DNA from 4 places in the Enterobacter cloacae complex sp. HYC033_NIDB genome. Region 1 is predicted to be linked to each of the others. Evidence: predicted binding sites of a transcription regulator. Region 1 holds the regulator's gene; each other region holds the start of a gene.
The links. The regulator CRP, encoded in region 1, controls carbon source genes, mostly activating them, when cyclic AMP is high. The targets are predictions, from matches to a motif close to ATGTGANNNNNNTCACAT.
Positions count from the first base shown of each region.

Region 1 (7,429 bases):
ACTGGCTATTCATGCGGGCTATGTGCTGAACTGGCAGGGGATCGACCCGAACGACTGGGCAGCCGCCAATCAGAGCGGGGCAATGGGGGATTTGACAGCCCTGAACGCCATCTTTGCCAAAGTTGTGAGCGAAGCGCGGGAATCTGCGTAAAATAGGGCGGCCATTTTTTCAGGAGCCGCCATGATTCTGCTGATTGATAACTACGATTCCTTTACCTGGAACCTTTACCAGTATTTTTGTGAGCTGGGGGCAGAGGTGGTTGTCCGCCGTAACGATGAGATCGCGCTGGCTGACATTTACGCGCTGGCACCCCAGAAAATCGTGATTTCGCCGGGGCCGTGTACCCCTTCGGAGTCCGGTATCTCGCTGGAGGCGATCCGCCATTATGCGGGCAAACTGCCGATTCTGGGCGTCTGCCTGGGTCATCAGGCCATTGCGCAGGTCTTTGGCGCCACCATTGTCCGTGCCGCGAAAGTCATGCACGGCAAAACCTCTCCGGTCACGCACACCGGTACCGGCGTATTTCTGGGGCTAAACAATCCGTTAACCGTGACGCGCTACCATTCTCTGATCATTGATCCGCCGACCCTGCCGGCCTGCTTTGAGGTCACCGCCTGGAGCGAGACGCAGGAGATCATGGGCATTCGTCACCGTGAGTACGATCTGGAAGGCGTGCAGTTCCACCCGGAAAGCATTCTCAGCGAACAGGGGCACGCGCTGCTGGCCAATTTCCTTAATCGCTGAATATCTGTTGCCTTGTTGTGATTTTTTATGCATATTTTGTGATTATATTTTCACAATCAATGTGACATAAAAATGGATGGTCATGACATGGCAACTGAACAACCAGCAATTACCCGCGCGACATTCGATGAAGTGATCCTGCCGATTTATGCACCGGCTGAGTTTATCCCGGTGAAAGGGAGAGGCAGCCGCGTCTGGGATCAGCAGGGCAACGAGTATGTTGATTTCGCAGGCGGTATTGCGGTGACGGCGCTGGGCCATTGCCATCCTGCGCTGGTGGACGCGCTGAAAACGCAGGGCGAAACGCTGTGGCACACGAGCAACGTGTTCACCAACGAACCGGCGCTGCGTCTGGGGCGTAAGATCATCGATGCCACCTTCGCCGAACGCGTGCTGTTTATGAACTCCGGCACCGAAGCCAACGAAACCGCCTTTAAGCTGGCGCGCTACTACGCAACCACGCGTCATAGCCCATACAAAACCAAAATCATCGCCTTCCATAACGCCTTCCACGGTCGCTCCTTCTTTACCGTTTCCGTTGGCGGCCAGCCGAAGTATTCCGACGGCTTTGGTCCGAAACCTGCGGATATCATCCACGTGCCGTTTAACGATCTGCACGCCGTTAAAGCGGTGATGGACGATCACACCTGTGCCGTGGTGGTCGAGCCCATTCAGGGGGAAGGCGGCGTCACGGCGGCCACCCCGGAATTTCTGCAAGGGCTGCGCGAGCTGTGCGACGAGCACCAGGCGCTGCTGGTGTTTGATGAAGTGCAGTGTGGGATGGGGCGTACCGGAGACCTGTTTGCTTATATGCACTACGGCGTAACGCCGGATATTCTCACCAGCGCGAAAGCGCTCGGCGGCGGTTTCCCGGTCAGTGCGGTGCTCACCACCCAGGATATCGCTTCCGCATTTCATGTGGGCTCACACGGCTCTACCTACGGCGGTAATCCGCTGGCGTGCGCCGTGGCGGGTGCGGCGTTCGACATCATTAATACGCCGGACGTCCTGAATGGCGTGAATGCGAAACGCGACCTGTTTGTGAAACATCTCCAGCAGATTGACCAACAGTTTGATGTCTTCAGCGACATCCGCGGGATGGGGCTGCTGATGGGCGCCGAACTGAAGCCGCAGTACAAAGGCCGCGCGCGCGATTTCCTGCACGCCGCCGCGCACGAAGGCGTCATGGTGCTCAACGCCGGGCCGGACGTGATGCGCTTTGCGCCATCGCTGGTGGTGGAAGACAAAGACATCGAAGACGGATTAACCCGTTTTGCCGCGGCGGTCGCGAAGATCGTCAGCGGCTAATACGCGGTTCGTTTTAACCGGCGCGTTAACCAAATCCCGTGATGCGGGCGCTGACGCCATGCCACCGACGAAATGGTGTGCATGGTGTTCAGGTGCCCGAGAACGCGCTGTAAATGCTGCTCAAGGGTGCTCATCGGCCCGTGGGTCAGCGTCTCCGGCGCTTCCAGAATGTTCGAATCCCCTGACTCGCCCGGCGCGTCATACTCCAGACGCTGCTGACAGCGCTGCAACGCAATTTCACACGACTGCAAATAGCGCTGCGCCAGATCCGTCGTCAGCATCGTGTGCTCCCGCGCCAGCGTCGTCATGGCATTGATGTGCTCGACGATAAACTGGCTGTGCGTGACCCACAGCTTCATGTCAGCCAGATAGTGCGCGTTAAAGCCCGGCTCCTGCATGGCCTGGTTAAGGGAGTTGAACAGGGCGTTATGCGCCTGGTTGACCTTCATGCGCTCGTAGGCCAGCGGAGAGGGCTGCGGGTCATCGCTTAGAATAAGACGAATGGCCTGCTGATCGGCTTCGAGCGCGTCGTGGGCGTTCTGCCTCAGCAACCCGCTTTGCCACTGCGGCCACAACCAGACCATGCCGCCAAAGGCGATCAGGCAGCCAATTAGCGTATCGACCAGCCGGGCAATAATAAACTGTTCCCCGTTAAGCGTGAGCAGTTGCAGGGTATACACCGCCGTGACCGTAAAGCCCACCATCGCCCAGCCGTAGTTTTTGCGGATGATCAGGTAGCTCACCAGCGTGATCGCCAGCATACCGGCCAGGGTATAGCCTTCCGGCACGTGAAAGTGCAGCGTCACGCCCGCGATAATCAGCCCCGCCATCGTACCGCCCGCCCGATGCAGAATGCGCACCCGCGTGGCGCCATAGCCGTTCTGGGTGACAAACAGCACGGTCATTAAGATCCAGTAGGGTTTCGGCAGGTGCAGGGCCATTCCCATCAGGCTGGCGATGCTCAGCATCACACTGATCCGCGCGGCATTGCGCAGGGCGGAAGATTTCAGTGATAGATAGCTTTTGAGCGCGGGCAGCAGCGGCAGCCGTTTTTGCTTATCGGCCATCAGGTCCCGGGCATAAAGCGGGCGCTGGGTGCGTAACACCCGGGCGATGCGGCTGAAATGCCAGGCAGCAAATTGCCCGACCGGGTTATCCGCGTGCTGACGCGCAATCTTTTCCAGCGCGCCGAGCTGTTTGTCCATGTTAAAGCGCGTCGGGTAGCGGTGATAGAGGATATCGTCAGCCAGCACCCGCAGGCGGGCCGCGACGGTCTGCGCGTTCCAGCGGATCACCGCTTCCGCATGGCTGCGCTCCACCAGCTTTTGCACCTCTTCCGGATTATGAAGGCTGACGGAGATATGCTCCTGCAAATCCAGCCCGACCTGGAAGGTTCGCAGCAGCCGCTTGTATTCATGATTTTTGTTGGCGGCAAGCATGTGCAACTGCTGATAGCACTGGCTGATCAGATCCACCACTTTTTGCTGGCGCGCCAGCAGCGGCGGCAGGGATTTTTCCGGGTCGGTATGTTGAGTGAGCAGGGTGTATTTTGCTTCGCAGTATTCAGCAAGTTGCACGTAGAGCAGGCTCAGGGATTCGCGCAGCGGCTGTTCCCGCCACAGCCAGAACCAGAACCAGTTAAACAGCCCGTACCACAGCGTGCCGAGGGCGTAGATCAGCAATGGCTCCCACACCGGCATATTGCCCGCAAGGCTTAAGGTGAAGATGGCGGCAATCAGCGACGCGGGAAGCAGGCGGGCGTGCAGCGAGCTGATTTCGGCGGTGACGCCGAGCGTCATCGCCAGCACGGTCAGGATCAGCGGCAGAGGAATGTCGCGGGCCAGTAAGAGTTGTACGGCAAGGCTACAGCCGGCAAACAGGCAGCCGCCAATAATCAGACGTTTAAAAAAGCGTTTATGCGGCGTATCCAGACCGGCAATGTTGCAGCAGGCGGGCACAAGAGAAAACAGCAGGCCTTGCTGAAGATGTCCGAGGATCAGGCCCACGGCCACGGGAAGACACAACACCAGCGTTTGTCGCAGTGCGTAGTTAACTTCCGGGTGATAGATCAGCCTGCGCCACATGAGGAGTAGAGACAAAAACGGCGTGCCACCCTGCGGCGGCACGCCGTTTGACCGAAATTAACGGGTTCCGTAGACCACGATAGTTTTACCGTGGGCAGAGATCAGGTTCTGGTCTTCCAGCATCTTCAGGATACGGCCCACTGTTTCACGGGAGCAGCCGACGATCTGACCGATTTCCTGGCGGGTAATTTTAATTTGCATACCGTCAGGGTGGGTCATGGCGTCTGGCTGTTTCGCCAGGTTCAACAGCGTCTGCGCGATACGACCGGTCACGTCCAGGAAGGCGAGGTTACCCACCTTCTCAGAGGTCACTTGCAGACGGCGTGCCATCTGGGAAGAAAGACGCATCAGGATGTCAGGGTTGACCTGAATCAGCTGACGGAATTTCTTGTAAGAAATTTCAGCCACTTCACATGCTGTTTTTGCACGAACCCAGGCGCTACGTTCCTGGCCTTCTTCAAACAGGCCCAGTTCACCGATAAAATCGCCCTGGTTCAGATAAGAAAGGATCATCTCTTTCCCTTCTTCATCTTTGATCAGCACGGCCACCGAGCCTTTAACGATGTAATACAACGTTTCCGCTTTTTCACCCTGGTGAATCAGCGTGCTCTTTGATGGGTACTTATGAATGTGGCAATGAGACAAGAACCATTCGAGAGTCGGGTCTGTTTGCGGTTTGCCAAGCACCATGCGCTGTTATCCTCTGTTATAAGCTGTCACCAGAGTCATAAGATGCATCCGGACTCTGGGGTTGCAATCGAATTCTTACCCATACCTGGGAAGTCGGCTGTCGTAACGTTTCGCAGCCAGTAAAGTTTGATGTCCTCTGCATACATGTGTAACGTCAATGTATTACTGTAGCATCCAGAGTGTTTTAGCATAGCTTTCGCCGCGTGTCTCCTGGTGTCTCGCTTCAGCATGACGCAGGTCGCCTTCCGTTGCGAGAAATGTAACGTACACGTAATCTGTCATAAAAAATGCAACGTTGGAGTGAGTGAATATGCAAGCGCGTGTGAAATGGGTTGAAGGGTTAACGTTCCTGGGCGAGTCTGCTTCCGGGCACCAGGTTTTGATGGATGGCAACTCCGGCGATAAAGCGCCAAGCCCGATGGAAATGGTGCTGATGGCGGCGGGCGGATGCAGCGCGATCGACGTGGTGTCGATCCTGCAAAAAGGCCGTCATGACGTGACCGATTGTGAAGTGAAGCTGACGTCGGAACGTCGTGAAGAGGCGCCCCGCCTGTTCACGCATATTAATTTGCACTTTATCGTCACCGGCAAAGAACTGAAGGATGCGGCGGTCTCGCGTGCGGTTGACCTGTCTGCGGAAAAATACTGCTCTGTGGCGTTAATGCTGGAGAAAGCGGTAAAAATCACCCATTCGTATGAAGTGATCGCGGCTTAATTTTTGGCGGGTGGCGCTGCGCTGACCCGCCCTACAAAAGCTACAACTGCACGAACGTATGCCGGATAAGCGAAGCGCCATCCGGCAACAGGTGTCACGCGATCTGCTTTCCTTCCATCAGCCGCTGCACCAGCGGTGTCATGATCAGCTCCATTGCCAGCCCCATTTTTCCGCCCGGTACCACTAACGTATTCATGTGCGAAATAAACGAACCCTGTAGCATCGCCAGCAGCCAGGGGTAATCAATGCCTTCCAGGTTGCGGAAGTGGATCACCACAAAGCTCTCGTCCAGCGACGGGATGCTTTTTGCAGCGAACGGGTTGGAGGTGTCCACGGTGGGGACGCGCTGGAAGTTAATGTGGGTTCGGGAGAACTGCGGCGTCAGGAAGTTGATGTAATCGTCCATGGAGCGCACCACCGAGTCCATGACCGCCTCTCGCGAATGGCCGCGCTCGCTCATGTCACGCGTCAGCTTCTGGATCCACTCAAGGTTAACAATCGGCACCACCCCCACCAGCAAATCCACGTGGCGCGCCACGTCGTGCTGAGGCGTCACCACGCCGCCGTGCAATCCTTCGTAAAACAGCACGTCAGTCGGTTCCGGCAGCGGCTGCCAGGGCGTGAACGTGCCGGGGACCTGGTTCCAGGGCACGGCTTCATCGTAGGTGTGGAGATACTTGCGGGACTGCCCGGTACCGCTTTGCCCGTATTCACGGAAGGTTTGCTCCAGCAGGCCGAAGTCATTGGCCTCCGGGCCGAAGTAGCTGATGTGTTTACCCAGATCGCGCGCTTTGCGGATGGCCATATCCATCTCCGGGCGCGTGTAGCGGTGAAAGCTGTCGCCTTCTACCTCTGCCGCCCGTAAGTTAAGCTGGGCGAAGATCTTGCGGAAGGCGAGGCTGGTGGTAGTGGTTCCCGCCCCACTCGAACCCGTAACGGCAATAACCGGATGTCTGGCAGACATAGCAACTCCCTGACTGGAAAAGTGTAAAGATCAGCCGTGAAACGCGTTGCGGGGCATGATATTGACCGTCTCATGCAGTTCGGACCATACCAGCACCACGTCGCCGCTTTTAAGCTGGCGCTTAACATCGTTGACCTTTTGTTCAAGCGAACGTTCATGTTCACCATAATCGGTGCCTTCGCGCAAGACAAAGCTTTCAATCAGATTATCGAGCGTGTCGGGAGAGAGATCCTGCCAGGGAATAATCATTATTTACCGTCCAGATAAGCCGTTAACCAGTCGGGAATACGCGTCTCAAGCCACATTTTTGGCCGACGCAGCGTGCCGCCGACAAAGCCGACGTGTCCCCCGAATTGGGTGAGCTGATACTCCACATTGGCCGGCAGATGATCGGGCGCCGGAATCGAGTGGTGATCCATAAACGGATCATCTTTGGCGTGGATAATCAGCGTAGGTTTCGTGATTTGGTTCAGTAAAGGCATGGCGCTGCACTGACGGTAATAGTCAATCGCATCGGCAAAGCCGTGAATTTTCGAGGTGATCAAATCATCAAACTCGCGCAGGCGCTTCACGCGTTTGAGCTGTTGCAGCGTCACAGGCAGCGTATCCGGATAGGCCTTCAGCTTGCGCGCGGCGTTGGCTTTCAGCAGGTTGAGCAGGTAGCGCTGGTACACTCGCGAAAACCCCTTTTCCATATGATAGCTGCACTGCTCCAGCATAAAGGGCGCAGAGACGATCACCGCCGCATCCAGCGGTACGGCGTCGCTCTCCTTCGCCAGCAGGCAGGCCAGCATATTGCCGCCCAGGGAATACCCCACCGCTGCCGTTGGCGCCTCGCCGAAATTGTCTCTTAGCCAGCGCAGGAACCAGGTACCGTCCTCGGTTTCACCCGAGTGATAAATACGTTTCTGACGATTAGGCTC
Region 1 is NZ_CP115123.1:349,415-356,843, reverse strand. It holds gene O1721_RS01820 (putative adenosine monophosphate-protein transferase Fic) at 1-151, shown strand, start outside; gene pabA (aminodeoxychorismate synthase component 2) at 182-745, shown strand; gene argD (bifunctional acetylornithine/succinyldiaminopimelate transaminase) at 833-2,053, shown strand; gene O1721_RS01805 (YccS/YhfK family putative transporter) at 2,050-4,137, opposite strand; gene crp (cAMP-activated global transcriptional regulator CRP) at 4,195-4,827, opposite strand; gene O1721_RS01795 (OsmC family protein) at 5,138-5,542, shown strand; gene O1721_RS01790 (phosphoribulokinase) at 5,637-6,506, opposite strand; gene O1721_RS01785 (YheU family protein) at 6,537-6,755, opposite strand; gene O1721_RS01780 (hydrolase) at 6,755-7,429, opposite strand, start outside.

Region 2 (7,429 bases), 180 kb from region 1:
GCACTGGCAGAATCTCGTCTGAGCGACGCATACCGCATCACCGACAAACAGGAGCGCTATGCTCAGGTTGATGTGATCAAATCTGAAGTGACCGCGACCCTGGTTGCCGAAGACGAAACGCTGGACGCTAACGAGATTGGCGAAATCCTGCACGCCATTGAGAAAAACGTTGTTCGTAGCCGCGTCCTGGCAGGCGAGCCGCGTATCGATGGCCGTGAAAAAGACATGATCCGTGGTCTGGACGTGCGTACTGGCGTACTGCCACGTACTCACGGTTCTGCGCTGTTCACCCGTGGTGAAACGCAGGCGCTGGTAACCGCGACCCTGGGTACCGCACGTGACGCACAGATCATCGACGAACTGATGGGCGAGCGTACTGACAGCTTCCTGTTCCACTACAACTTCCCTCCGTACTCTGTGGGCGAAACCGGTATGGTTGGCTCACCGAAGCGTCGTGAAATTGGTCACGGTCGTCTGGCGAAGCGCGGCGTGCTGGCAGTGATGCCAGAAGCAGACAAATTCCCGTACACCGTACGTGTGGTGTCTGAAATCACCGAATCCAACGGTTCCTCTTCTATGGCTTCCGTGTGTGGTGCCTCTCTGGCGCTGATGGATGCAGGCGTGCCAATTAAAGCCGCCGTTGCGGGTATCGCAATGGGTCTGGTGAAAGAGGGCGACAACTACGTTGTTCTGTCTGACATTCTGGGCGACGAAGACCACCTGGGCGATATGGACTTCAAAGTAGCGGGTTCCCGTGACGGTATCTCTGCCTTGCAGATGGATATCAAAATTGAAGGTATCACCAAAGAGATCATGCAGGTTGCTCTGAACCAGGCTAAAGGTGCGCGTCTGCACATCCTGGGCGTGATGGAACAGGCGATTAATGCGCCGCGTGGCGACATTTCTCAGTTCGCTCCACGTATCCACACCATCAAGATCAATCCAGACAAGATCAAAGATGTTATCGGTAAGGGCGGTTCTGTTATCCGTGCACTGACCGAAGAAACGGGCACCACCATCGAAATCGAAGATGACGGTACTGTGAAAATCGCAGCAACCGACGGCGAGAAAGCGAAATACGCTATCCGTCGTATCGAAGAGATCACGGCAGAAATCGAAGTGGGCCGTATCTACAATGGTAAAGTGACCCGTATCGTTGACTTTGGCGCATTCGTTGCCATCGGTGGCGGTAAAGAAGGTCTGGTACACATCTCTCAGATCGCTGACAAGCGCGTTGAGAAAGTGACCGATTACCTGCAAATGGGTCAGGAAGTACCGGTGAAAGTTCTGGAAGTTGACCGCCAGGGCCGTATCCGTCTGAGCATTAAAGAAGCAACCGAGCAGTCTCAGCCTGCTGCGGCACCGGAAGCCCCGGCTGCTGAACAGCAAGGCGAGTAAGGTTGCCATTTGCCCTCCGCGCAGGCGGAGGGCTTATTATCAGGCAGGACGCCTTGTTAAGCCGCCGGGGGACAGGACGTTCATCAATAGTTGTCTTCGGGAGTGGGAAATGAAGCCTTTTTGGCGCTGGTGTTTCGTTGCGACAGCTTTAACGCTGGCAGGATGCAGCAACTCTGCCTGGCGTAAGAGCGAAGTCCTCGCAGTGCCATTGCAACCGACTTTGCAGCAGGAAGTCATTCTGGCACGCATGGAACAAATACTTGCCAGTCGGGCTTTAACCGATGACGAACGCGCACAGCTTTTATATGAGCGCGGAGTGTTGTATGATAGTCTCGGTCTGAGGGCACTGGCGCGAAATGATTTTTCACAAGCGCTGGCGATTCGACCTGATATGCCTGAAGTATTCAATTACTTAGGCATTTATTTAACGCAGGCAGGCAATTTTGATGCTGCCTATGAAGCGTTTGATTCTGTACTTGAGCTTGATCCAACTTACAACTACGCGCACTTGAATCGCGGTATCGCATTGTATTACGGCGGTCGTGATAAGTTAGCGCAAGATGATCTGCTGGCGTTTTATCAAGACGATCCTAATGATCCTTTCCGCAGCCTGTGGCTTTACATCGTTGAGCAGAAGCTCGATGAGAAGCAGGCCAAAGAAGCACTGAAACAGCGCTTCGAGAAATCGGACAAGGAACAGTGGGGATGGAACATTGTCGAGTTCTACCTAGGCAACATTAGCGAAGCAACGCTGATGGAACGCCTCAAGGCGGACGCAACGGATAACACCTCGCTCGCTGAGCATCTCAGTGAAACCAACTTCTATTTAGGTAAGTACTACCTAAGTCTGGGGGATATGGACAGCGCTACGGCACTGTTCAAATTAGCGGTTGCTAACAACGTACATAACTTCGTTGAGCACCGTTATGCATTGTTGGAATTATCGCTCTTGGGCCAGGAGCAAGACGACCTGGCAGAATCGGACCAGCAATAGCTGACGACATAAACATCAGCCCGTAATCTTTTGATTGCCATCACCTTCACTGGTGAGGGCGTTGTTGTTCGTCAATACACCTAATTTGAGCCGGTTCACACTTTTCAATGAAAATTGCTAATCATTTTCACGATGAGCTAAGTAGACTGGCCGCCATTAATATCGAGGCACTTGTACTACATGGCTGAATTCGAAACCACTTTTGCAGATCTGGGCCTGAAGGCTCCTATCCTTGAAGCCCTTAACGATCTGGGTTACGAAAAACCATCTCCGATCCAGGCTGAGTGTATCCCACACCTGCTTTCTGGTCGTGACGTGCTGGGCATGGCCCAGACTGGTAGCGGTAAAACCGCAGCATTCTCGCTGCCGCTGCTGAACAACATTGATCCGGACCTGCGCGCGCCGCAGATCCTCGTCCTGGCTCCAACCCGTGAACTGGCTGTTCAGGTTGCTGAAGCTATGACGGAATTCTCTAAACATATGCGCGGCGTAAACGTGGTAGCCCTGTACGGCGGCCAGCGTTATGACGTGCAGTTACGCGCCCTGCGCCAGGGCCCACAGATTGTTGTCGGTACGCCGGGCCGTCTGCTGGATCACCTGAAGCGCGGTACCCTGGATCTCTCTAAACTGAGCGGCCTGGTACTGGACGAAGCCGATGAAATGCTGCGTATGGGCTTCATCGAAGACGTAGAAACCATCATGGCGCAGATCCCGGAAGGTCATCAGACCGCTCTGTTCTCTGCAACTATGCCAGAAGCGATCCGTCGCATTACCCGCCGCTTCATGAAAGAGCCGCAGGAAGTGCGCATTCAGTCCAGCGTGACCACTCGTCCGGACATCAGCCAGAGCTACTGGTCTGTATACGGCATGCGCAAAAACGAAGCGCTGGTGCGTTTCCTGGAAGCAGAAGATTTTGATGCGGCGATTATCTTTGTTCGTACCAAAAACGCGACCCTGGAAGTGGCTGAAGCCCTGGAGCGTAGCGGCTACAACAGCGCAGCGCTGAACGGCGACATGAACCAGGCCCTGCGTGAGCAGACTCTGGAGCGTCTGAAAGACGGTCGTCTGGATATCCTGATTGCAACCGACGTGGCAGCACGTGGCCTGGACGTTGAGCGTATCAGCCTGGTTGTGAACTACGATATCCCGATGGACTCCGAGTCTTACGTTCACCGTATCGGCCGTACCGGTCGTGCGGGTCGCGCGGGTCGTGCGCTGCTGTTCGTTGAGAACCGCGAGCGTCGTCTGCTGCGTAACATTGAACGCACCATGAAGCTGACCATTCCAGAAGCCGAGCTGCCAAACGCAGAACTGCTGGGCAAACGCCGTCTGGAAAAATTTGCCGCGAAAGTACAGCAGCAGCTGGAAAGCAGCGATCTGGATCAGTACCGTGCGCTGCTGTCCCAGATCCAGCCTGTCGCTGAAGGCGAAGAGCTGGACATGGAAACCCTGGCCGCAGCACTGCTGAAAATGGCTCAGGGCGAACGTAGCCTGATCGTGCCACCTGATGCGCCGATGCGTCCTAAGCGTGAGTTCCGTGACCGTGACGATCGTTTCGAACGTCGTGGCGACCGTAACGATCGTGGTCCACGCGGTGACCGTCCAGAGCGTGGTGGTGAAGACCGTCCACGTCGCGAGCGTCGTGACGCTGGCGAAATGGAACTGTATCGCATTGAAGTGGGCCGTGATGATGGTGTTGAAGTTCGTCACATCGTTGGCGCGATCGCTAACGAAGGCGACATCAGCAGCCGTTACATTGGTAACATCAAGCTGTTCGGTTCCCACTCCACCATCGAGCTGCCAAAAGGCATGCCGGGCGAAGTACTGCAACACTTTACTCGCACCCGCATCCTGAACAAGCCGATGAACATGCAGCTGCTGGGCGATGCACAGCCACGTCCTGACCGTGGCGGCGAACGTCGTGGCGGTGGTCGCGGTTTCGGTGGCGAGCGTCGTGAAGGCGGTCGCAGCGAAGGTCGCGGGGGTGAAGGCCGTCGTTTCTCCGGTGAGCGCCGCGAAAACCGTGGTCCACGCCGTGAAGAAGGCGCCAGCCGTCGTCGTTTCGGTGACGCGTAAGCCTTTCGCTTCTGACGTAAAGTAAAATATACAGCCCCGATAGTTGCTATCGGGGCTTTTTTTATTCCTTTTGTACTCTTGTACTGGTACAGTGCAGCACACTAAAATGCAGAACCACATTTTTCACTGGAGATAAGGCCGCATGGCAACACTAACCACCACCCAAACGTCACCTTCGCTGCTTGGCGGCGTGGTGATCATCGGCGGAACCATCATTGGTGCCGGGATGTTTTCCCTGCCTGTGGTCATGTCCGGTGCGTGGTTCTTCTGGTCGCTGGCGGCGCTGGTTTTCACCTGGTTCTGCATGCTCCATTCCGGGCTGATGATCCTTGAAGCAAACCTGAACTACCGCATTGGCTCCAGCTTCGACACCATCACCCGGGATCTGTTGGGCAAAGGCTGGAACCTGGTGAACGGGCTGTCCATCGCGTTTGTACTCTATATCCTGACCTACGCGTACATTTCAGCGAGCGGGTCGATTCTGCATCACACCTTCTCAGAGATGTCGCTGAACGTTCCGGCGCGTCTGGCGGGTCTCTGCTTCGCGCTGGGCGTGGCGTTTATCGTCTGGATGAGCACCAAAGCGGTCAGCCGCATGACGGCGATCGTGCTGGGCGCAAAGGTCATCACCTTCTTTCTGACCTTCGGCAGCCTGCTGGGGCACGTCACGCCAGCCACGTTGTTTAACGTTGCCGAAGTGAACACCTCCTACACGCCGTACCTGCTGATGACGCTGCCATTCTGTCTGGCGTCGTTCGGCTACCACGGCAACGTACCGAGCCTGATGAAGTACTACGGCAAGGATCCGCGCACCATCGTGAAATGCCTGGTTTACGGCACGCTGCTGGCGCTGGGGCTGTATGTTATCTGGCTGCTGGGAACGATGGGTAACATCCCGCGTCCGGAATTTATCGGCATTGCGCAGAAGGGTGGTAACATTGATGTGCTGGTACAGGCGCTGAGCGGCGTGCTGAACAGCCGCAGTCTGGATCTGCTTCTGGTGGTCTTCTCGAACTTTGCGGTGGCGAGTTCATTCCTCGGCGTGACGCTGGGCCTGTTTGACTATCTGGCGGATCTGTTTGGTTTTGATGACTCTGCGATGGGGCGCTTCAAAACCGCGCTGTTGACCTTCCTGCCGCCGATTGTGGGCGGCCTGCTGTGGCCGAACGGCTTCCTGTACGCCATCGGCTATGCAGGACTGGCGGCCACCATCTGGGCGGCGATTGTACCGGCGCTGCTGGCGCGCAAATCACGTAAGCGCTTCGGCAGCCCGAAATTCCGCGTCTGGGGCGGAAAACCGATGATTGCGCTGATTCTGGTATTTGGTATCGGCAACGCGGTGGTCCACGTGCTGTCGAGTTTTAATCTGTTGCCGGTATATCAGTAAGTTTTTGTGCCGGATGGCGGCTACGCCTTATCCGGCCTACGCGATCCCGTAGGCCCGGTAAGCGAAGCGCCACCGGGCAAAGCAAAAAACTACCCCACCAACTCCTCTTTCACCTGCATCGCCAAATCAAACGAATGCAGACGCGCCTGGTGATCGAAAATCTGGCCGTTAACCATAATCTCATCCGCCTGCGTTTCACGCAGCACCGCCTCCAGCCCGTGACGCACTTTCGCCTTATCACCCACCAGCGACATACTCAGAGCCTGCTGCACGCCATACTGCTCGGAGGCCGACCACAGCTGATGCATATTCTCTACCGGCGGTGGAAGCTGGCCCGTCTCACCGCGACGCAGCTTCACAAATGCCTGCTGCATAGAGGTAAACAGGAATTCCGCGTCGCGGTTGCTGTCGGCGGCAATGATATTGATACACACCATCGCATACGGCTTCTCCAGACGTTCAGACGGTTTGAAGTGCGTACGATAAAGATGCAGCGCCTGATGCAGCATATCCGGCGCGAAGTGGGAAGCGAACGCGAACGGCAGCCCCAGCTGAGCGGCGAGCTGCGCGCTGTACAGGCTTGAGCCTAACAGCCATACCGGGATCTTTTCCCCGTACCCCGGCACAGGACGCACGTGCGGGTTCGGATCCCGCGCATCAAACCAGTCCACCAGCTCGGCCACATCGCGCGGGAAGTTATCGATATCGCCGCTCATATGGCGACGCAGGGCGCGCATGGTCGGCTGGTCGCTGCCCGGCGCGCGGCCAAGCCCTAGATCAATACGGCCCGGATAAAGGGTATTCAGCGTCCCGAACTGCTCGGCAATCACCAGCGGGGCGTGGTTCGGCAGCATCACACCGCCGGAGCCCAGGTGCAGAGTGGTGGTATTCGCCGCCAGATAGCCAATCAGCACCGAGGTGGCGGCGCTGGCGATGCCCACCATATTGTGGTGCTCCGCCAGCCAGTAGCGGTGATAGCCGCGCTTTTCGGCAAGCTGAGCAAGATCGAGAGAGTGCGTGAAGGCTTCTCTGGCCGAGGAGCCTTGTGGGATCGGCGCCAGATCCAGCACCGAAAACGGAATGGTTTTGTCAGTCATAACAGCTCACTTTGTCGACGGTCAATCTTTAATACTGCATTAAAAAATGATAACCGTTGTTAACAAAGTGAGCCTTTTTTACGCCTGCAATTCCAGCCCGGCGAGACGTCGCCAGTAACCGTTGCAGTCGCTGTTTGCGGTCAACGGTAGCGGCGAGGCGCCGTTTTCGTTGGCGCGGAAGGCGTCCAGCATCGCGAAAACACCGGTATCAAGCGGCGAAAGACGCACCATATCCACCAGCCCGTGCATTGACGCCAGTTCGTTGCCGAGGTTATAGACGTAACCGCTCATGGTCTGAATGCCGTTGAGGACAAACACCTGCTGGTTCTCCTGCGACAGCATACTGCGGCCGTTCGGGTACTTAATGCAGCAGGTTTCGCACTCGTCTTTCGGGCGATCTTCGGAACGTGCGGTGAAGCAGCGGGCAGAGTAGGCCAGCGGCAGATGCCCATAGCTCAGGACTTCCACTTCAAACTT
Region 2 is NZ_CP115123.1:172,413-179,841, reverse strand. It holds gene pnp (polyribonucleotide nucleotidyltransferase) at 1-1,398, shown strand, start outside; gene nlpI (lipoprotein NlpI) at 1,508-2,392, shown strand; gene yrbN (protein YrbN) at 2,500-2,580, shown strand; gene O1721_RS00840 (DEAD/DEAH family ATP-dependent RNA helicase) at 2,573-4,468, shown strand; gene mtr (tryptophan permease) at 4,611-5,855, shown strand; gene O1721_RS00830 (luciferase-like monooxygenase) at 5,945-6,952, opposite strand; gene O1721_RS00825 (U32 family peptidase) at 7,031-7,429, opposite strand, start outside.
Region 2: the regulator CRP is predicted to act here: its motif matches at 2,476-2,493, upstream of yrbN (protein YrbN).

Region 3 (7,429 bases), 210 kb from region 1:
CTTAATACGGCAGTGAAGCGCAGCATCGCGCAGGCGGCGGCTGAACTGGTGAAGCCGGGTCACCGCATTATTCTGGACTCCGGCACCACAACCTTTGAAATTGCCCGCATGCTGCGCCAGCACACCGATGTCATTGCCATGACCAACGGGATGAACGTGGCAAACGCGCTGCTGGAAGCGGAGGGCGTAGAGCTGCTGATGACCGGCGGGCACTTGCGCCGTCAGTCGCAGTCCTTCTACGGCGACCAGGCGGAGCAGTCCTTACAGAATTACCATTTTGACCTGCTGTTCCTGGGCGTCGATGCCATCGATCTCGACCGGGGGGTGAGTACGCACAACGAGGATGAAGCCCGTCTGAACCGCAAAATGTGCGAGGTGGCGGAGCGTATTATCGTTGTCACTGACTCCAGCAAGTTTAACCGTTCAAGCCTGCATAAAATCATTGATACTCAGCGGATCGACATGATTATCGTTGATGAAGGCATTCCGGCGGAAAGCCTTGAAGGATTACGCAAAAGCGGGATCGATGTGGTGCTGGTCTAAAGAGGCTTTTCCCCTCTCCCTAACCCTCTCCCCATAGGGAGAGGGTTCCCCAGTAATTTGAAAGCAAAAGCGATAACGTTGCCTCAGAATAACTGAGGGCTTTCAGCGATGCCTCGGTCCGGCTGTAAATCGCTGAGGCGTTTCCTGTAGGCCGGGGCGAGGCGCAGGGATGTTACCTCCGCCCGTCCCCGATAAGCCGGAAGGAATAAGCCGAAGGCACCGCGAAGCGGCGATTTTCCGCCGGAAGCCCGGGTCGCCAGGGTGGTGGCGACTGAGCCACCCTGGCACGTTCACCGGTCATGTCGTGACAGAGTAGCAAGGAACATAAAGTGAACGGAATGACCACCAGAGCCGTATGTTCCCCCTCACCCCAGCCCTCTCCCTCAAGGGAGAGGGGGCCGTCTGTGCAGGCATTATTTTGTGGGGAACCCACAGCTCCATAGGGGAGAGGGGACTGCCCGGTGCGGTTTTTTACCCTCTCCCTGGTGGGGAGAGGACAGGGTGAGGGGCCATCACGTCACCGGCGCCGGGTTAAACACCGCCAGCGAGTTATGCAATCCCCATTGATCGGAGAAGGTTTTCTTCCGCCCGCTTGCCACATCCAGAATGAAGTGGAACAGCTTCCAGCCCACCTCTTCAATACTCTCTTCCCCGGTGGCGATGGTGCCCGCGTTGATATCCATTAAGTCATACCAGCGGTTTGCCAGCTCGGTGCGGGTCGCCATTTTGATCACCGGTACCGCCATCAGGCCGTACGGCGTGCCGCGCCCGGTGGTAAAGACCTGTACCGTAATGCCGGACGCTACCTGCTGGGTGCCGCAAACGAAATCACTGGCAGGCGTTGCCGCGTAGATCAGACCGCGTTTGGTTGGTCGCTGGCCAGGGGAGAGCACTTCCACAATCGCGCTCTGACCGGATTTGGCTATCGACCCGAGGGCCTTTTCCACCACGTTGGCCAGGCCGCCTTTCTTGTTACCTGGAGACGGGTTGGCGCTGCGGTCGGTTTTGCCCATGTCGAGATAGTTATCGTACCAGGCCATCTCCTCCAGCAGGCGTTTGCCCACCTCTTCGTTGACGGCGCGCGGCGTGAGCAGGTGGATAGCATCACGTACTTCGGTGACTTCGGAGAACATCACCGTGGCGCCGCAGCGCACGAACAGATCGGAGGCATAACCGACTGCCGGGTTGGCGGTGACGCCGGAAAACGCATCGCTGCCGCCACACTGTGTCCCAACGACCAGTTCAGAGGCCGGGCAGGTTTCACGCTGGCGTTTGTTCAGCTTCTCCAGATGGTGCTCTGCCACCTGTAAAATGTCGTCGACCATCGATCTGAAGCCGACATGGTGTTCATCCTGAAGTCGCACAACACTGGCATCGTCAACCGGAATGGCTTTCACATCCTCAGTACCCTGCAACAGGCGTTCTGGCTGCAATTTTTCACAGCCGAGACCAATCACCATGACCTCACCGCCAAAGTTTGGGTTAAGGGCGATATTGTGAATCGTGCGGATCGGCACGACCGCTGCGGGCGCGTTGATCGCCACGCCGCAGCCGTACAGGTGGTTAAGACCCACCACGCCGTCAACGTTGGGGTATTTCGGCAACAGATCGCGCTCAATAATTTTCACCACATAATCCACTACGCCCGCCACGCAATGCACGCTGGTGGTGATGCCAAGCAGGTTTTTGGTTCCCACGCTGCCATCAGCGTTGCGGTAACCCTCGAAGGTATAACCCTCCAGCGGAGGCAACGGCTCAGGGACGCGGGTAGCCAGCGGCAACGACTCCAGCGGCGGGGCGGTGGGCAGCTCAACCAGCGACTCCTCAATCCAGCTACCCTGCGGGATAGCGCGCACCGCATAGCCGATGACTTCGCCGTAGCGCACGATTTCGCCCTGCGCCGGGATATCGACCAGTGCGACTTTATGCCCCTGCGGAATGTGCTCAATCAGCTCCAGGCCATCCGGAAAGCGGGTGCCAGCTTTTAGGCCATTGTCGTTGACAATAATCGCCACGTTATCGGTATCGTGCACTTTTATATAGAACGCCGTCGGCGACGCCTGTCGAATTTCAATATCGGCCATTGTTCACTCTTCTCCAGCAAAATATCTGATACTAAATATAGCCAGATGGTTAATTGTTTCTTATTGAGGAAATAAAGAATGCCAGGAGAGGAAAGGTGAGAATGTGATCGCGATCGCTCCCGAACCACTAATCGTTGATTCTGTGCATCAGCGCCCACTGTGTTGGGCATATGCTCAAAATAGCGTGCCACTCCCGTTGGATAATTGAGCATTGAGACAATGTGCTGCCGGGTGGTGACGATTATACTGAATGACGATTTTATAACGCCAAAATTCAGTCAGGAAAATAAATATAACGCTGACGCTGAGTCGGAATAAATAAGAAAAGCTACTGGCTAAAACTGCGGAATTAAAAAAGGTATAAGTAATGAGTAACGACATCTTCCCGAATAAATTTAAAGCGGCCCTCGCGGCGCACCAGATTCAGATTGGCTGCTGGTCTGCGCTGGCCAACCCCATCAGCACCGAAGTGCTGGGCCTGGCCGGGTTCGACTGGCTGGTGCTGGACGGCGAACATGCGCCAAACGATATCAACACGTTTATTCCGCAGCTGATGGCGCTGAAAGGCAGCCACAGCGCGCCGGTGGTGCGTGTGCCCACCAACGAGCCGGTGATCATCAAGCGTCTGCTGGATATCGGCTTCTACAACTTCCTGATCCCGTTTGTTGAAACGGAAGAAGATGCGGTGCTGGCCGTGGCGGCGACCCGCTATCCACCGGAAGGGATCCGCGGCGTGTCCGTCTCGCACCGCGCCAACATGTTTGGCACCGTGCCGGACTATTTCGCTCAGTCCAACAAGAACATCACCATTCTGGTTCAGATCGAGAGCCAGCAGGGGGTCGATAACGTCGACGCTATTGCCGCGACGGAGGGGGTAGACGGCATTTTCGTCGGCCCGAGCGATCTGGCGGCCGCCTTTGGTCATCTGGGCAACGCCAGCCATCCGGACGTGCAGCGCGCAATTCAGCACATTTTTGCCCGTGCCAAAGCGCACGGTAAACCGTGCGGCATTCTGGCGCCAGTGGAAGCCGATGCCCGCCGCTACCTGGAGTGGGGCGCAACGTTTGTCGCCGTCGGCAGCGATCTCGGCGTATTCCGCGCCGCCACGCAGAAATTAGCGGACGCTTTTAAAAAATAACCATCATTGAGGAAACAGATTATGACGCTGAAAGTGGGTTTTATTGGCCTGGGTATCATGGGCAAACCAATGAGCAAAAACCTCATCAAAGCAGGTTACTCACTGGTGGTTTTAGATCGTAATTCAGACGCGGTGGCAGAGGTGATTGCGGCTGGCGCAGAAACGGCGACAACCGCAAAAGCGATTGCTGAGCAGTGCGACGTGATTATCACCATGCTGCCAAACTCCCCGCACGTGAAAGAGGTGGCGCTGGGTGAGAACGGCATTATCGACGGCGCGAAGCCGGGTCTGGTGGTGATCGACATGAGTTCTATCGCACCGCTGGCAAGCCGCGAAATCAGCGAGGCGCTGAAAGTGAAAGGCGTGGAAATGCTGGATGCGCCGGTCAGCGGCGGCGAACCGAAAGCCATCGACGGCACCCTGTCGGTGATGGTGGGGGGCGATAAAGCTGTGTTCGACAAATACTACGACCTGATGAAAGCCATGGCTGGCTCCGTGGTGCACACCGGTGAAATTGGTGCAGGCAACGTCACCAAGCTGGCAAACCAGGTGATTGTGGCGTTGAACATCGCGGCCATGTCCGAAGCGCTGACGCTGGCCACCAAAGCGGGCGTTAATCCGGATCTGGTCTATCAGGCCATTCGCGGTGGTCTGGCGGGCAGCACCGTGCTGGATGCCAAGGCGCCGATGGTGATGGATCGTAACTTCAGGCCGGGTTTCCGCATCGATCTGCACATTAAGGATCTGGCGAATGCGCTGGATACCTCCCACGGCGTGGGCGCGCAGCTGCCGCTGACTGCCGCCGTCATGGAGATGATGCAGGCGCTGCGTGCGGACGGTCTGGGCACCGCCGATCACAGCGCGTTAGCGTGCTATTACGAAAAACTGGCGAAGGTTGAAATTGCTCGCTAATGACGTCCTGCCCGGTGGCGTTACGCTTACCGGGCCTACGGCTCAGGCATACAACTATGAAAATCGTAATCGCGCCAGACTCTTATAAAGAAAGCCTGTCTGCCACCGAGGTGGCGCAGGCGATAGAAAAAGGATTTCGGGAAATTTTCCCCGATGCTCATTACGTGTCTGTTCCCGTTGCTGACGGCGGAGAAGGTACGGTTGAAGCGATGATCGCTGCGACGCAGGGCACCTGGCAGCAGGCTGTCGTCACCGGCCCGTTAGGGGAAAAGGTGAAGGCCAGCTGGGGGATCTCGGGCGACGGTACCACCGCGTTTATCGAGATGGCCGCCGCCAGCGGCCTGGTGCTTGTTCCTCCCGCGCAGCGTAACCCGCTGGTCACGACGTCGCGCGGGACGGGGGAGCTGATCCTCAGCGCGCTGGATAAAGGCGCGCGCAACATCATTATCGGTATCGGCGGGAGCGCAACCAACGATGGGGGCGCGGGTATGATGCAGGCGCTGGGCGCGAAGTTTACGGATGCGAACGGGACGGAGATCGGCTACGGCGGCGGCAGCCTGATGGCGCTTAACCGGATTGATATTTCCGATCTCGATCCGCGTCTTCAGGGATGCGCAATCCGCGTCGCCTGTGACGTGACGAATCCGCTGGTCGGTGAAAGCGGCGCGTCGCGTATCTTTGGCCCGCAAAAAGGCGCCACGGAGGAGATGATCCTCGAACTCGACGCCAATCTTAGCCACTACGCCGGGGTGATCAAAAAATCGCTGCGCATTGACGTCAACCGGGTTCCGGGGGCTGGCGCCGCGGGCGGCATGGGCGCAGCGCTGATGGCCTTCCTGGGCGCTGAGCTGAAAAGCGGCATCGAGATTGTCACTCAGGCGCTCAATCTTGAAGAACATATTCACGACTGCACGTGGGTGCTGACCGGGGAAGGGCGCATCGACAGCCAGAGCATTAATGGCAAAGTGCCCGTCGGTGTGGCGAGCGTCGCCAAAAAATACCATAAGCCGGTGATCGGGATTGCCGGAAGTCTGACGCAGGATGTGGGTGTGGTGCATCAGTACGGCATCGACGCGGTGTTCAGCGTACTGACCCGCATCGGTTCACTGGAAGAGGCGTTCCAGGGAGCGTATGACAACATTTACCGCGCCTCGCGGAATATCGCGGCCACATTGCAGGTAGGCATGCGTAGCCAGGGGTGACAGCGGCGCGCAAACCCTCTATACTGCGCGCCGAAGCTGACCAGACAGTCGCCGCTTCGTCGTCGTCCCTTTCGGGGGAGACGGGCGGAGGGGAGGAAAGTCCGGGCTCCACAGGGCAGGGTGCCAGGTAACGCCTGGGGGGGAAACCCACGACCAGTGCAACAGAGAGCAAACCGCCGATGGCCCGCGCAAGCGGGATCAGGTAAGGGTGAAAGGGTGCGGTAAGAGCGCACCGCGCGGCTGGTAACAGTCCGTGGCACGGTAAACTCCACCCGGAGCAAGGCCAAATAGGGGTTCACATGGTACGGCCCGTACTGAACCCGGGTAGGCTGCTTGAGCCAGTGAGCGATTGCTGGCCTAGATGAATGACTGTCCACGACAGAACCCGGCTTATCGGTCAGCTTCAACTTCTTACGAAACCCCGCTTCGGCGGGGTTTTTGCTTTCTGAAGGTTGCAGGCCGGGTAAGCGAAGCGCCAAACGACATCAATTCTCAATTTTGCGACGCTAAGCACATTTCACTATTTGCCTGACTGTGTGTTCCTCTCATCTGCTGCGCATGATCGTAATCACAAAATTTAACGCTGTAAAATTAGAAAATTTTAGTGTTGAGAAGATGTTGTAAATGTTTAGTCAGTGATGCCGAATGTTATTCATTTGATAATTTAATATTGAATCTAAAAACATTCTTCTGGTGAATGTGTGATATATCCCACTCTTTAACCGGAAAGTGAATAAATATTCCTGGTAAAGTTGATAAACCACAAAAATGTTTTAAAGGAATAATGGTGTTTTATTAACCTTTAATTGCCTGAAAGATAGCCTTTATTAATATTTTTAAAGCAAAAAAATTCACGCTGGTTATTGCCATAAAATAAATTTATTACCGCGTTTTTTATTGATCAATATCAGCGTAAATGCGTATTTTTATTGTGATAAGCATTTGATTTATAAAGACATAAATAGATTTCTGGTGCGATTGAAAACAGAGCGTCCTGGCAAATTGTGAGTAACAGCACATACCCCCTGAAACAATATTGGGTAGAATCCGCTGCGTCATAGGGAAATAAGCGCAGAATATTATGAATACTATTATTCTACCGAAAACACAGCACCTCGTGGTATTTCAGGAAGTCATCAAAAGTGGCTCCATAGGTTCTGCTGCAAGACAACTGGGGCTGACGCAACCTGCCGTCAGCAAAATCATCAGCGACATCGAATCCTACTTTGGGGTGGAAGTGATGGTGCGTAAGAACACCGGCGTAAAACTCACTGCCGCCGGTCAGGTGCTGCTGTCCTACGCTGAGTCGATCACCCGCGAAATGAAAAACATGGTGAGCGAGATTAACAGCCTCAGTTTCAGTACCGTCATGGACGTCTCTTTTGGCTATCCGTCGCTGATTGGCTTCACCTTCCTGTCCGGGATGATCAAAAAATTCAAGGAAGTGTTCCCGAAAGCGCGCGTCTCAATGTATGAAGCGCAGCTCTCTTCATTCCTGCCCGCCATTCGCGATGGCCGGCTGGATTTCGCCATCGGCACGCTGAGCGACG
Region 3 is NZ_CP115123.1:141,817-149,245, reverse strand. It holds gene O1721_RS00700 (DeoR family transcriptional regulator) at 1-543, shown strand, start outside; gene garD (galactarate dehydratase) at 1,056-2,627, opposite strand; gene garL (2-dehydro-3-deoxyglucarate aldolase) at 2,995-3,765, shown strand; gene garR (2-hydroxy-3-oxopropionate reductase) at 3,787-4,677, shown strand; gene garK (glycerate 2-kinase) at 4,734-5,879, shown strand; RNA gene rnpB (RNase P RNA component class A) at 5,912-6,288, shown strand; gene tdcA (transcriptional regulator TdcA) at 6,961-7,429, shown strand, end outside.
Region 3: the regulator CRP is predicted to act here: its motif matches at 2,729-2,746, upstream of garD (galactarate dehydratase).

Region 4 (7,429 bases), 390 kb from region 1:
GCCGGTAGATTCCCCTGCAACCACGCTGACGGGTGCAATGTCGATGTTGTCGCTTGCCAGCTGTTTGCGTACGCGCTCGCCGGTATCGTCATCACCCGTACAGGCGATAAACGCGATATTCGCCCCGCTGCGTCCGGCGGCAACCGCCTGGTTTGCGCCCTTACCGCCGAACGCCACCTGATACTGATTGCCAGTGACGGTTTCGCCCGGAGTGGGGAACGTTTCAAGGTTAAGAATGTGATCGGCATTGATACTGCCAAGGACGACGAGGTTGCCTGCGGTTTTCATGTATTGAGGTGTCCATCTGAGAGCGCCACCGGTCTTACCCGGTGGCGTATGCCACACTTTTCTTTTATTTGGTGTCCCTCAGGCAGCCAGCGACTGCCTGAATCGCCTTTACTGCTTAATGACCAGTTTCAGGTCAACAGGATATTTGGCCTGAACTTTTTCGCCCTTCAGCACTTTATCGGCAGTTTGCACGCCAGTCGCGCCAATCTGCTCAGGCAGCTGAGCGATGGTCGCAGCCAGTTTGCCATCATTTACTGCTTTTTCACCATCCGGCGTGCCGTCAAATCCGACAACCATCACATCTGATTTACCCGCAGTCTGGAGCGCACGCAGCGCGCCCAGCGCCATTTCGTCGTTCTGTGCGAATACCGCCTGCACATCAGGATGCGCGGTCAGCAGGTTCTGCATGACGTTCAGGCCCTTTGTACGGTCGAAGTCTGCCGGCTGGCTCGCCAGCACGTTGAATTTGTGCGCCGCTACAGCCTGCTGGAAGCCTTCACCACGTTCACGGGCTGCGGAAGTCCCGGCGATACCCTGCAACTCGATCACTTTCGCGCCTTCACCTGCTTTCTTCGCGATGTAGTCACCGGCGATTTTACCGCCCAGTACGTTATCAGACGCAATGTGGCTGACCACATCCCCTTTCGTTGCCTGACGGTCAAGGGTGATGACCGGGATCTTCGCCTGGTTTGCCATCTTCACGGCATTACCGACCGCGTCGGAATCGGTTGGGTTGATCAGCAGGATTTTGGTACCACGAACGGTTAAGTCCTGAACGTTAGCCAGCTCTTTCGCCGGGTTGTTCTGAGAATCCAGCACCACCAGGTTGTAGCCCAGTTTATCTGCTTCTTTCTGCGCGCCATCCTTCAGGGAGACGAAGAACGGGTTGTTCAGGGTAGAGACAACCAGCGCGATGGTGTCCTTCGCCATGGCGTTAGCACTTACGGTTGCGCTCAGCGCGACAGCAGAAACCAGGGTAGCCAGTTTTTTCATGTTCATATCTAAGATGTCCTGTAGTGTCGTCAGTTACTGTTTTTTGTTGTCTACCAGTACCGCCAGCAAAATCACCACTGCCTTAACGATCATCTGGTAATAGGAGGAAACACCTAACAAATTCAAACCATTATTCAGGAAACCGAGGATCAGTGCGCCGATCAATGTCCCAACAATGCGACCTTTACCACCCGCAAGGCTCGTACCGCCCAGAACCACTGCCGCGATGGCATCCAGCTCATAGCCCGTACCCGCCGTTGGCTGCGCGGAGGAGAGACGCGCCACTTCGATGATGCCCGCCAGAGACGCCAGCAGGCCGCACAGGGAGTAAACGATAATTTTGACTTTATTAACGCTGATACCGGACAGGCGCGTTGCCGCTTCGTTACCGCCCAGCGCATAGATATAACGACCCAGACGGGTATGGTGCAGCATGTACCATGCCGCCAGGAAGACGATAGCCATGATCCAGACCGGGGTCGGGACACCCAGCGGGCGACCGATACCGAACCAGCCAAACAGATCGGCGTTATCGGTAAAACCGGTATTAATCGGGCTGCCGTTGGTGTACACCATGGTCACACCGCGCAGCAGCAGCATCATCACCAGCGTGGCGATGAACGCCTGAACGCGACCTTTCGCCACAATCACGCCGGTTACGGCGCCAATTGCCGCACCTGCCGCCAGGGCAGCGGCAACGGCCACCAGCGCGTTGACCTCAATACCAACAATCGACGCGGCGATCGCGCCGGTGAGGGCCAGCAGGGAACCGACGGACAGATCGATACCCGAGGTCAAAATCACCAGCGTCATCCCCACCGCCATAATGGCGTTGACGGAGGTCTGCTGAAGAATGTTGAACAGGTTATTGACGGTAAAAAAGTTCGGGCTCATGGTCGAGACAATCGCGATCAGCACCAGCAGGGCAATCAGCGATTTTTGTTCCATCAGCCATGCCTTTGTGAAATAGCGGCGACCAGAAACAGCCTGGGTAGTCATCTTCTTACTCCTGATTCACGCGATTAAGCTTGCCCACAGCGGCAGCCATCAGAACTTCCTGGGTGGCCTGCTCGCGAGTGAATTCACCGCCGAGATGCCCTTCATGCATGACGATAATGCGATCGCTCATGCCTAATACCTCTGGCATCTCGGAAGAGACCAGAATGATGCTCAGACCGTCGGCCTTGAACTGGTTAATCAGCTGATATATCTCTTTCTTCGCGCCCACGTCCACGCCGCGGGTAGGTTCATCAAGGATCAACACTTTTGGGCGCGTCATCAGCCCGCGGGCAATCGCCACTTTCTGCTGATTCCCGCCGGACAACAGGCCAATCGCCTGCTCCATCGATGGGGTTTTAACGTTAAAGAGACGGATAAAATCGCTGACCGCCTGCTGCTCATCTTTGTGTTTCAGGCTGCCGCCGCTGCGGCTGAAATAGCCTAGCGCCGTCAGGGACATGTTCTCTTTCACCGACATGCCCAGCACTAAGCCGTCGCGCTTACGGTCTTCGGAAATATAGACAATGCCGTTCGCCAGGCCATCCTGCGGCGAGCGGGTGACCACCTCATGGCCGTCAAGGGTAACGTAGCCGCTGGTGCGCGGCAGTGCGCCATAGAGCACTTTCATCAGTTCGGTTCGCCCCGCGCCCATCAGGCCCGCGACGCCAAGGATCTCGCCCTTGCGCAGAGTAAAGGAGACGTCATTCACGCCCGGCCCGCAAAGGTTATCCACCTTCAGGCGGATTTCTCCCGGCGCTTTCTCCAGATGCGGATACTGATCTTCGAGCTTACGTCCCACCATCATTTCAATCAGGGTATCTTCGGTCAGGGTTGCCACTTCGCGCTCGGCAATAAACTGCCCGTCGCGAAAGACGGTGACGTCGTCGCAGATCTCGAAGATCTCTTTCATGCGGTGTGAGATATAGACAATGCCGCGGCCCTGGGATTTCAGCTCACGGATCACGCGGAACAGGGATTCGGTTTCGGTATCGGTCAGGGCGTCGGTCGGTTCATCCATAATGATGACCTTCGACTCGAAGCTCAGCACCTTCGCGATTTCCACCATCTGCTGATCGCCGATGGAAAGGTCGCCCACCAGTCGGTCGCTCTTAAAGCGCAGATTCAGCTTCGCCAGCAGTTTGTCCGCTTCGGCATACATGGTTTTCCAGTCGATTTTGCCAAACCGGTTCACGAACTCACGGCCGAGGAAGATGTTCTCCGCAATGGTGAGCTGCGGGATCAGGTTCAACTCCTGGTGGATGATGCCGATGCCCGCTTCCTGAGAGGATTTCGGGCCGTTAAAGGTGGTCTCTTTACCCAGCCACAGCAGCGAACCGGCATCGCGTTGGTAGATACCGGTCAGCACTTTCATCATGGTGGATTTGCCGGCGCCGTTTTCGCCCACCAGCGCCATGACGCGCCCGGAATAGACGTTCAGCGCCGCGCCGGAGAGGGCTTTTACGCCCGGGAACGACTTATCGATCCCTTTGAGTTGCAGTAATACGTCCATGATGGCCTCAGAAGGTGACGCCAGCACAGAGAATGATATTCGCATACGGGGAGCACTCCCCGCTGCGAATCACCGCCTGACTGTCTGCGGTTTGTTGTTTGAACTGCTCGTGCGTTGTGTAACGAATTTCTATGGTGTTTCCCTGGTGCTGTTGCAGTTGCTCAATGTGGCTGAGCAACGTTTCGTGGAGTTGCGGATTATGTTGTTTGATTTCCGCCGCGAGAATGGCCGCCTCAACCTGCATCTCCGCGGTGACCACTTCCAGTACCTGCATGAACGAGGGTACGCCCTGCGTTAACGCCATATCGATACGGGTTGTGCTGCGCGGAACCGGTAAGCCTGCATCGCAAACCACCAGCGTATCGGTATGCCCAAGACGGGAAATCACCGATGAGATTTCTGAGTTGAGTACTGTGCCTTTCTTCATTTTTTGCTCCACTAGCGAAACGTTTCGCTAAAAACAGTGTAGCCGCAGAAGTGTTCAGAAAACCATCATGACGTAACGGATTTGTGATCAACGTCGAAACGTTTCGCTAAGTGAAATGCAATAGAGGAAAATTGCCCGGCGGCGCTACGCTTGCACGGGCCTACGGGTCTGGTAGGCCGGGTAAGCGCAGCGCCACCCGGCATATTCAGAAGGGTTAAATCTCGACCTGCGTCCCCAGCTCAATCACGCGGTTAGGCGGGATCTCAAACTGGTCAGGCGCACGCAGGGCGTTACGTTGCAGAATGAGATACAGCTTGCCGCGCAGGCGCAGATACCATGGGCGCTTGCCGATGATCAGCGACTCGTGGGACATAAAGAACGACGTCTCCATCATGCGGCAACTCAGGCCTTCCAGACCGCAGCGGTGGAACACCTCTTCCACGTTCGGCGTTTCGCGCCAGCCGTAGCTTGCCACCACGCGCCAGAAGGTTGGCGACAGCTGTTCAATCTGTACGCGACGCACGTTGTGAACGTACGGCGCATCTTCGGTACGCAGCGTCAGCAGGATCACGCGCTCGTGCAGCACTTTGTTGTGCTTGAGGTTATGCATCAGCGCAAACGGGATCACGTTCAGCGCGCGAGACATATACACCGCCGTGCCCGGCACGCGCACCGGTGGGGACTTCTCCAGCGAGGCGATCATCGCCTCAAGAGAGTTACCGTGCTCGTGCATACGACGCAGCAGGCGGAAACGTTCGCTCTTCCACGTCGTCATCACAATAAACATCACCAGACCCAGCGTCAGCGGCAGCCAGCCGCCGGAGACAATCTTGTCGAGGTTCGCAGAGAACAGCGGCACGTCGATGCAGAGGAAGCCAACCAGGATCAGCCCCACGAGGAACTTATTCCAGTGCCAGTTACGGTACGCCACGGTGGTGGAGAGAATAGAGGTCAACACCATCGTTCCGGTTACCGCGATACCGTACGCCGCCGCCAGATTACTGGAGTGCTCAAAGCTGACGATAACAATCACCACCGCGAAATAGAGCAGCCAGTTGACGAACGGAATGTAGATCTGGCCAGACTCCATCTCCGAGGTATGGATAATGCGCATTGGGGAGAGATAACCCAAACGCACGGCCTGACGCGTCAGGGAGAATACGCCGGAAATGACAGCCTGAGAGGCAATGACCGTCGCCAGCGTCGCCAGGATCAGCATCGGAACCAGCGCCCAGTCCGGCGCCAGCAGGAAGAACGGGTTTTTAATCGCTTCAGGGTGTGCAAGCAGCAGAGCGCCCTGACCGAAGTAATTCAGCACCAGTGAAGGCAAGACCACGCTAAACCAGGCGACGCGAATAGGGAGTTTCCCGAAGTGGCCCATATCCGCATACAGCGCTTCAACACCGGTAATGGACAGCACCACCGCGCCCAGCGCCACAAACGACACCACTTTATATTCAAGGAAGAAATGCACCGCCCACATTGGGTTCAGCGCGTGCAGGACATCCGGGTTGGCGATAATACTGCGTAAGCCCAGCGCCGCCAGGATCAGGAACCAGGCCAGCATAATAGGCGCGAACAGCTTACCCACCAGCCCGGTACCGTGTTTTTGTATGGCAAACAGCAACGTCAGCACGATAATAGCGAGTGGCACCACCCACGTATCAAGCTGTGGCGCGACAATCTCCAGCCCCTCTATGGCCGACATTACAGAAATCGCCGGCGTAATCACGACTTCTCCATAGAAGAAGCTGCCGCCAATCAGGCCGATGATGACCAGCACGGAGGTCATTCTTGCGGACGTATTGCGCCCGGCAAGGGACATCAGGGTCAGAATACCGCCCTCGCCCGCGTTATCAGCCCGCATTACGAAAGAGAGATACTTAAGGGAGACCACCAGGATCAGCAGCCAGAAGATGAGCGAGAGGAAACCAAATACGGCGTCACGCTCTACACCAAAACCAAACTGACCGGACAGACATTCACGAAGCGTATAAAGCGGGCTGGTGCCGATATCACCGTAGACAACCCCGATCGCCGCAAGCGTTACAGCGGGTAATGATTGCTTATTATCAGTGCTCATAGACTAGTCTTTTCGTTTGAATAACAAATGTGTGCTTAGTCCCTTGGCCCACAAAAAGCGCACAGTATGCACGATTCAATGCAAAATCGTACCCCTAAATGCAGCCGCATTAATGTAGCGCAAAGAAAATAGCGCCGCACTTCAGCCTATTACCAGGCCAGACCGAAACGTCTATACTCGCTTCAATTAGCCGCCACGACGGCGAAAGGATGCAAAACTATTATGGCTCACTCACATTTATTAGCAGAAAGAATTTCCCGCCTCAGCAGTGCGCTGGAGAAAGGCCTTTACGAGCGTAGCCACGCCATTCGCCTCTGTTTACTGGCGGCGCTGAGTGGGGAAAGCGTATTTCTGCTGGGCCCGCCGGGCATTGCCAAAAGTCTGATCGCACGCCGCCTCAAATTCGCTTTCCAGAACGCGCGCGCATTCGAGTATTTGATGACGCGCTTCTCCACGCCGGAAGAAGTTTTCGGCCCACTCTCCATTCAGGCGTTAAAAGATGAGGGACGCTATGAACGTCTGACGGCGGGCTATCTTCCGGAAGCGGAAATCGTCTTTCTTGATGAGATCTGGAAAGCCGGCCCGGCCATACTGAATACCCTGTTGACGGCAATTAACGAACGCCGCTTCCGCAACGGCGCCAGCGAAGAGAAGATCCCCATGCGCCTGCTGGTGGCCGCGTCTAACGAATTGCCCGAAGCCGACAGCAGCCTGGAAGCGCTGTATGACCGTATGCTGATCCGCCTGTGGCTGGATAAAGTCCAGGATAAATCAAACTTCCGTTCTATGCTGGTAAGCCAGCAGGATGAAAACGAAAACCCGGTGGCAGCGTCATTGCAGGTCACGGACGAGGAATACCACCAGTGGCAGGAGGAGATCGGCAAGATAAAACTGCCCGATCCCGTTTTTGAGCTGATCTTCATGCTGCGCCAGCAGCTTGATTTGCTGCCTTCCGCGCCGTACGTCTCCGATCGTCGCTGGAAAAAAGCCATTCGCCTGCTCCAGGCAAGCGCGCTGTTTAGCGGCCGCGATGCTGTCGCCCCAATCGATCTGATCCTGCTGAAAGACTGCCTGTGGCATGACGCAGAAGGGATGAACCTGATGCAACAGCAGTTGGACGTTTTGATGA
Region 4 is NZ_CP115123.1:736,393-743,821, forward strand. It holds gene rbsK (ribokinase) at 1-288, opposite strand, end outside; gene rbsB (ribose ABC transporter substrate-binding protein RbsB) at 397-1,287, opposite strand; gene rbsC (ribose ABC transporter permease) at 1,315-2,280, opposite strand; gene rbsA (ribose ABC transporter ATP-binding protein RbsA) at 2,285-3,790, opposite strand; gene rbsD (D-ribose pyranase) at 3,798-4,217, opposite strand; gene kup (low affinity potassium transporter Kup) at 4,432-6,300, opposite strand; gene ravA (ATPase RavA) at 6,523-7,429, shown strand, end outside.
Region 4: the regulator CRP is predicted to act here: its motif matches at 4,299-4,316, upstream of rbsD (D-ribose pyranase).